2 regions of the uncultured Ligilactobacillus sp. genome follow, and region 1 is predicted to be linked to the other one. Evidence: riboswitches for the same ligand, from Rfam matches in the RefSeq annotation. Region 1 holds a riboswitch; the other holds the start of a gene.
The links. A riboswitch is a leader RNA that binds a small molecule or an ion and turns the genes downstream of it on or off. The one in region 1 is predicted to bind preQ1.
Positions count from the first base shown of each region.

Region 1 (4,277 bases):
GGCTGTGGCTAATAATGTGATGAGCATTCCAACAATGTTATTATTCGTTGATGGAGTTGCAAAAGAAAAATTGACGGGTTATAAGCATTTGACGGATATGCGTCAATATTTGACCAGTAAGCTCGAACAATATAGTTAGATCAAAGAGGCTGCAAAAACTTGTGGCCTCTTTTGTGATAGAATAATAGTAATTACTTTTTACAATAGGTGTCTTAATAAAATGAAAATAGCGATTTTAACGGATAGCTCAGCTGTGATCGATGCTGATGCTGCCGCGAATTTAGATGTAAAAATATTAGCTCTACCGTTACTTTTGGGACAAAAGGTATATTATGAAGGGCAAGATCTCCATGATGGAGAACTTTTTGACCTAGTGAATGACTCTAAAGAAACACTAAATATTGCTTCAGTTTCGCGAAAAACGCTCGCCCAGCAGATGCAAATACTAGCTGATGCTGGCTATACTGACGTGATCTGTATTTATTTAGCCAATGGGATCAATGCTTTAGATGAGAATCTACGGGCATACGCTAAATCAGAAGTTAGGGCATTGAATGTGCACTTGTTTGATTCACATACGACAGGGCTAGCTCAGACAAAATTAGTGCGTCAGGCGGCCAAACTAGTCAAAGCAGGTGAAGATGTCACCCAGATCTTAGCTGAGTTAAGTGTGATGCGTGATAAGACGCAGACCATTGTGATCGATGATATTCGTAATTTACGTAAAACGGGTTATGTCTCAAATGGGACTCCGGCCGTTGGCAATGCTTTATTACACTTAAAGACGCTACTGGAATTCACAGATGATGGTAAATTAGCGGTCTTGGATACGAGTGTCCGAATGAAAAAGGCATATCATAAGGTGCTTGAACAGATCAATGGTAGTGGACAAGTAGTGACCGATCTCATGTTGATGTGTGATGAAGCATCAGCTGAAACGGCCAATAAGTGGTTACAAAAATTTCAAACTGATCTTCCAGATACAAAACTTGAGATCACACGGCTCAAACCTTCGATCAGAGCGCATGTGGGCGAAAAGAGCCTTTTAGTCAGTTGGATCTATGCTTAATGAATGAAACAATGCGGTCAGTGCCGTATGTATAATAAGGGCCCATCACGATGGATCGTATCGTGGTGGGCCTTTGTTGCATTGTGGTCTAGCTAGATATATATTTTGATAGTTTTTGCAAAAAAATCCCTGACACTGAGGGACTTAAAAGTTATTTACCAACGCTCCAGCCACCATCGATCTGCATGACTGAGCCGTGGATATAATCGGCGACTGGACTGGCTAAAAAGAGACTCAGTTCAGCCACTTCACTAGGCTCAGCCCAACGTTTAGCCGGAGTGTTTTGGGCGACTTCTTTTGCCATCGTAGCATCGCCTAAAAAATCGGCTTGATTCATCGGGGTCTTGATCGCTCCAGGGGCAATGCAGTTGGCCCGAATACCTTTGGCTGCGTAGTCAAAAGATAATTGCTTGGTATAGCCGATGATCGCATGTTTGCTGGCGGTGTAAGCTGCCCCGCCACCACCTGCGATCAAGCCAGCGATCGAAGCCATATTGATGATCACGCCATGTTTTTGAGCCAACATCATCGGTAAGAGCGCATTGGTCAATAAAAAGATGCTCTTTAGATTCGTGTCAAAGATGTTATCCCAAAGCTCTTCAGTCGTTTCTAGGCTAGGTGTATAAGCATCTAAGATCCCAGCCGTGTTGAGTAAGATATCGACACGGTCGGTGTGATCGAAAATAAATTCCACCAAGTGTGTGATAGCAATTTTTTCACGGATATCACAAGGATAAAAGAAAAAATTAGTGGGATAGGTCTGTTTGAGCTCAGTTAGAGCAATATTTTCAGCCAGATCTGTGCCAAAAAAAGTGCAACCTTGCGCTAAAAATGCTTTAGCTTGAGCAAGTCCGATCCCAGAAGCCACGCCAGTTCCAACGACAACTTGTCCAGTTAATTTAGGATAATGTGTCATTAGTCCACCAATTCCCAATCAGTCGCTAAAACATCACATGAAGTTGGCATAAATTGTGAAAGTGATGGTTCTTCTTTAGTTTTGATCATAAGATAATGGTTGATCTTTTCGCCGTTTAAAGTGTCATCTTTAACAACAAAGATATATTCTTCACTTGCCCCCCAACCAACAGTCCGGACGGCTTTTTTTCCAGCTTTTAAAGCGGGTAATACTTCTTCAAATGTCATCTAAAATACCTCGTTATTCTGTTAGATCGATCGCTTTGCTTAAGAAATAGACTAAAATTGCACCGAGAGTCATTGAAATAAATTCGCCGATCCCGACAGAAAGATAAGTTGCCCAAAATGGTAAGTCACTTACATAGTGTAATTCTAAGGCTACGCTCCAAGACATCAGTGAGCATATAATGACACAGATGGTCAACTTAAGTGGCACCAAACTGATCTTGCGTGTTGCCCAGTAGCTAAGAGTAGTCATCACTAAAGTCCCTAAAGTACCAAAGATCACATCGATGATCCCTAAGGGCGATTGGAGATTAGCGAGCGCACAGCCTAAAGTTACAGCCCAGATATAACGCTTGTTAAAAACGCTCAAATTATTGAACAATTCTGAAAAGCGCAGTTGGACAGCACCAAAGCTCAATGGGTTGATCAATGTAAAAGCGACATATAAAGCTGCGACCATCCCAGCCTTAGCTAGCTGGATAGTTCGAGTATGTGTTTTTGTCATAAAATGTCTCTCCTAGTTTTTTATTACGGTGGGATGTTTGCGAACCACCAATGATAGTATAGGTAGAATTTATGAAAAATGCAAACTTTGATATATAAAATTCCATGTCTTACTGCTATAATAAAGAAGTGTTTAAAAGTGTTTATTTTCATTAAAGGATTTTGATTTTCTGAAAGGGTGACAGAAATGGAGTACAGGCGGAAGAAAAGGGTATTAGCCAGTTATCGCAAAATGAATAAGCGAAAGCTTTGGCTAGCTTCTGGTATGACAATGATGGCGATCTCGACAGGGATGTATGCAACACAAAACGTTAAAGCCGATCAAGTGAGTGTAGAAGCACAAAATACACAGCAAGTAGCCACAGATAAGGATAGTAGTAACATATCAAATACGCAAAATGATCAGACTGCTGTACAACTAGAACAGAATGTATCTGAACGAAAAGATGTGCAAAAAGATAGTTCTGATACAAGTGATCAAGCACAAGTTGGATTAAATGATACAGCTCAGGCAGACACTGTCAATGATACTGATCAAGTACAGGATAAAGTTGAAAATTCGGCGGATAATTCAGTAGCTGATCCAAATACTACCCAAGAATTACAATTGAAAACTGATGAAAAGCAAGTAAATGAAAATGTGGCTGAAAATGCCCAAGAACAGCGACTTCAGGTCAATAAAGTTACAACTAAAATGCAAACACCGGATGCTATATACATAGGGGATAGTCAGTATACCCGTGGAGATGCTATTGACGTAGCATCATACCAATCTTGGTTAAATCAAGATGACTTCAATAAATTGAATCAACTGGGGATCAAAGCTGTTGTTGTTAAATTGACAGAAGGTCAAAGTTATGTGAATCCTGCAGCTACTAAGCAAATAAATTATGCTAAAAATGCGGGCTTAACAGTGTCTGTCTACCATTATGCGAGATTTAATGATGCTACCACGGGTTATGCTGAAGGCCAACATGTAGTAAATACGATGGAAAATCTAGGCTTAGGTCAAGATACATTGATCTTTGCGGATATGGAAGATAAGAGTACCTATAGTAACGATGTGAGTGGCAATCTAAATAGTTTTTGGAATGCTCTGTCGACAGCAGGATTTAATAATCATGCTGTTTATACAGGTGGAGGCTATCCCTACCATGAAGATGCGATCGCAACTGTTGGACGAGCGAAGACTTGGTGGTCACAATATCCTTTTGTACCAATCAATAATGGTTATTATGAAAATGAATGGCGGAACTTAGGATACGGTGCTTGGCAATTTTCATCAACTGCTTATTTGCCAGGGCGCGAAAATATGGGGGCATTAGATCTTTCGATCGATTTTAATGGTTTATTCTCAAAATCGGATACAGCTGAGAAACCTGTTACTCAACAAGTTTTTAAAGATGGACACTGGTATTTGATCGATCAAAAAACGGGTCAATATCTAACAGGTATTCAACCGATAACTGATCAAAATAAGGTAGTTTACTATAATGCTGTTGGTCAAATGCAATATGGACAACAGGAGATAGATGGACATTGGTATTTATTTGATCAAGTTACA
Region 1 is NZ_CAQLEL010000014.1:6,746-11,022, reverse strand. Features, by position in the region: gene trxA (thioredoxin) at 1-139, shown strand, start outside; gene Q9Q35_RS01175 (DegV family protein) at 221-1,069, shown strand; gene Q9Q35_RS01170 (3-oxoacyl-ACP reductase) at 1,221-1,985, opposite strand; gene Q9Q35_RS01165 (DUF2829 domain-containing protein) at 1,985-2,212, opposite strand; gene Q9Q35_RS01160 (QueT transporter family protein) at 2,226-2,714, opposite strand; PreQ1 riboswitch class I at 2,721-2,768, opposite strand; gene Q9Q35_RS01155 (GH25 family lysozyme) at 2,901-4,277, shown strand, end outside.

Region 2 (4,277 bases), on a different contig from region 1:
TTACCATCGGTCTTTTTAGTGATCCGCCAGACTTGCTTACGTCCTGGGGTCGATACTTTTTCGGCATTGCTTGAGATCTTGATCGTATCCTCTAACACACCATTTTCATCCTCGATCGCTACCATCTTGTAGACCGCACCTAAAGCTGGTTGATCATAGGCCGTGATGAGCTTAGTTCCCACGCCCCAAACATCGATCTTAGCTCCTTGCATCTTCAAGTTGGTGATCGTCTTTTCATCTAGATCGTTTGAAGCATAGATCTTAGCGTCAGGAAAACCTGCTTCATCAAGTTGTTCACGGACACGTTTTGAAATATAAGCCATATCGCCAGAATCGATCCGTACCCCTAAGAAGTTGATCTGATCGCCTAGTTCTTTAGCCACTTTGATCGCATTAGGCACACCTGAACGTAAAGTGTCATAAGTATCAACTAAAAAGACACAATCTTTATGCGTTTTAGCATATGCCATAAAAGCATCATGGTCATTGCGGTAAGCTTGAACTAAAGCATGCGCATGTGTCCCACTAGCTGGGATCCCAAAGATCTTAGCTGCCCGCACATTGCTAGTCGCATCAAAGCCCCCGATATAGGCCGCACGCGTCCCCCACAAAGCTGCATCAAATTCTTGCGCGCGCCGTGTACCAAATTCAAGCAAGGCATCATCCCCACAAGCCGAACGGACACGAGCTGCTTTGGTTGCGATCAAAGTTTGATAATTAACAATGTTCAAGATCGCCGTTTCGACTAATTGGCAATCTACTAATGGGCCTTCCACTTGGATCAAAGGTTCATTGTTGAAGACGACTTCACCTTCAACGACTGAACGGATCGTCGCTTTAAATTTAAAATTGCGGAGATATTCGATAAAATCATCCGGATAGTCGCCGATCTCTTTTAAGTAGGCGAGATCATGTTCAGTAAAGCGCAAATTTTGAATATAATCAACAATGCGCTCTAACCCTGCAAATATTGCATACCCATTTTGAAACGGCAGCTTACGAAAATAAACTTCAAAGATCGCCTTACGCTCTGCCAGACCTTGACGCCAATATGTCTGCATCATATTGATCTGATAAGCATCAGTATGCAAGGTATAACTGTCGTCTGGATATAATTTAACCATTTCTTTCCTCTTCATTAATCAATTGTTTTTCCGAAAAATTTTTAGCGGATTTGACTACATGTGTTTAATTTTATCACTTTTGAGCCAAAACACCAATCCAACTGCTATAATAATAGCAAACCCTTAAAGTAAACGAGGTATATCATGCAAAATAATTTTGATACGGTCAATGTTTTAGGGCTTGATTTCATCAAAGCATCTCAAACACAATTTTTAGACCAACTAAAACGCGACAGTCAAACTAAGGCAAGGCGTTTTGTCGTGACAGCTAACCCTGAGATCGTCTTAGCTGCTAAAAAAGATCAAAAATACGCTCAGACGCTAAAAAGTGCTGATTATATCACGGCCGATGGGATCGGCATCATCAAAGGAGCTAAGATCTTAGGTGATCCACTACCTGAGCGTGTGACTGGTTATGATACACTGCTCGCCTTGCTTTCTTTTGCCAATAAACATCACAAACGAGTCTTTTTCTTAGGGGCTAAACCTGCTGTCCTACAACAAGTTTTGACCAAAGTAGCTACAAACTATCCTGCCATAACGATCGCTGGAAGTTGTGATGGCTACTTTAAAGATGAGGCCAAAGTTGCTGAGCAGATCAAAAAAGCCGAGCCTGACTTTGTTTTTGTCGCTTTAGGTTTTCCCAAACAAGAGTTTTTTATCGCTAAATATCAAGACCTTGCATCTGCTATCTGGATGGGCGTTGGTGGAAGTTTTGATGTTTTATCTGGTCAAACAAAGCGCGCACCTAAATGGTGGATCGACCATCACCTCGAATGGGCCTATCGCTTATTAAAAGAGCCGAGTCGCTTCATTCGGATGCTTGCCTTACCCAAATATCTCTTATTAATCTATCGCAAAAAATATTTTAAACATTGATCTTTAAAGTCGTTAGCTGTTGTTTAACGGCTTATTTTTTTCTATAATGGAAAGTGCATTTATAAAAATCAAGGATAACTTGGACTGGTTCGTAAACTTCCCAGGATAAAAAACCAAGAATCTCATAAGGAGGTAGGAAATATGAATGCAACTCTTCGAAAAAAAGTCATTATCGACTGTGACCCTGGTATCGATGATAGTCTAGCTTTGATGCTAGCCCTTGCATCACCTGAGCTTGAAGTCCTCGGGATCACCACTGTCGCCGGTAATGTCCCTTCAGATCTAGGTGCTAAAAATGCACTCAAAATTTTAGCTCATTGCCATCAATTAGCGATCCCAGTCTATTGCGGTGCAGACAAGCCTTTAAAGCGTAACTATGTCAGTGCCCAAGATACCCATGGAAATGATGGTTTAGGTCAAAGTAAACTACCTGAAGTACATAAAAATTATCACCCAAATGCTTGTGAATTTATCAATGATACGCTCAGACGAGAACAAAATGTAACACTCATCGCACTTGGTCCTTTGACCAATATCGCTTTAGCCCATCAAAAAGATCCGAAGTCTTGGAAAAATTGCTCACGTTTCGTGTCGATGGGGGGAAATTTCAAGAGCTTTGGAAATTGTTCTCCTGTAGCTGAATATAATTATTGGTGTGATCCTGATGCTGCTGCTTATTGTTTTGAGCACTTACCTATCAAGATCGAAATGATCGGTCTTGATGTTACCCGCAAAATGCTTTTCACACCCAACATGCTTGAGTTGATCTACCAAAATGCACCTAAAGAAGCTGAATTCATTCAAAGGCTCACGCGCTTTTATTTTGATTTTCATTGGCAATATGAAAAAGTCATCGGTTGTGTCATAAATGATCCTTTAGCTGTCCTCTATACGATCTTCCCTGAGCTTTGCGTTGGTTTTGACGCCAATACTCAAATCGTTACTTCAGGGATCGCACTTGGGCAAAGCATCGTTGATGAGAAAAATTTCTGGCATCGTTCACCTAATAGTCACGTCTTGGTAAAGGTCGATGCCTTAAAAGCGATGCAACTCTTTTTGGCGCGGACTTGTGGTCTCGATCCTAAAATGCTAGCACAGATCTTACCACAGATAACTGAGCTGGAGGAAAAATAATGCTAGAAAAAATGACACCAAAAACTTTGACTCTCTGCGCTTTCGGGATCGCTTTAAATATCGTTGGCAGTGACCTAGCTTTATTTTTACATCTACCGCTTTATCTTGATACCTTAGGAACAATGCTTTGTGCCGCCTTGCTTGGTCCTATTTTAGGGATGCTTGTCGGAGCAAGTACAGCACTTTTTGTCGGATTGACCACCGATGTTTTTTCTTTATATTATTCCCCGATCCAATTATTGATCGGGGCGATCGTTGGTCTGCTTTTCAAATATCTCCATTCGCCTAAAAACTGGCAGATCTTAGGTACAGCTGGATTGATCTCTTTACCTGGGACCTTGACGAGTACAGTGATCACTTACTTCTTATTCAATGGTATCACTAGTTCAGGTTCTAGTATGTTGGTCCAACTCTTAAGTGGTTTGGGACTACAAAAAGCTTTAGCGATCTTTTTAGTTCAGCTAGGAACTGATTATTTAGACCGACTCTTGACTTTTTACTTGGTCTTACTGATCGTTTCAGCGCTCAAAAAGCGCCAACTTTTTACTTCTTAAAATTAAGCGACGTCCAAGCCTTATTTGGCTTGGACGTCGCTTTTTTTATTTTTCTAAATAAAATTCAAACCGCTCACCAGCATATTGGGTCCGAACGTATTCAAAGGGACGACCATCACCTAATTTAGTGATCTGACGTAGGCGCAAGATCGCTGACCCACGTTTTAACTCAAGATATTCAGCGATCTTTTCAGAAGCCAACATCGAGCTGACCGTTTGTTGCGCATGACCGATCGTCAGGCCATTTTCTTGTAACGTACCGTAAAGTGAATTGGTGATCTGTTTGCGTTGGTAATTTTTGATCAGATCATATGGTAAAGTCGCTACTTCAAAACAGATCGGAACTTCATCGGCATATCTGATACGCTCCATCCGCAATACTTTTTGGCCAGGCTCTAACTTTAAATGCTCACTTTCACTGAGCGAAGGGGCAGTCACCAAATAAGAGACCGTCTTACTGGAAGGTGTCTTTCCTTGCGCTTCCGTCAACGCCGTAAAACTCGTGACCCCAGACATTTTTTCTTGGACCTTTTTGCGTGCTACATAAGTACCTGACCCGATCTGGCGCTCTAAGATCCCTTCTTCG
Region 2 is NZ_CAQLEL010000119.1:39,390-43,666, forward strand. Features, by position in the region: gene Q9Q35_RS08690 (nicotinate phosphoribosyltransferase) at 1-1,124, opposite strand, end outside; gene Q9Q35_RS08695 (WecB/TagA/CpsF family glycosyltransferase) at 1,269-2,003, shown strand; PreQ1 riboswitch class I at 2,082-2,126, shown strand; gene Q9Q35_RS08700 (nucleoside hydrolase) at 2,145-3,137, shown strand; gene Q9Q35_RS08705 (ECF transporter S component) at 3,137-3,691, shown strand; gene Q9Q35_RS08710 (GntR family transcriptional regulator) at 3,737-4,277, opposite strand, start outside.
Region 2: it holds a riboswitch for preQ1, as region 1 does, so the genes downstream of both, Q9Q35_RS08700 (nucleoside hydrolase) here and Q9Q35_RS01160 (QueT transporter family protein) in region 1, are expected to answer to the same signal.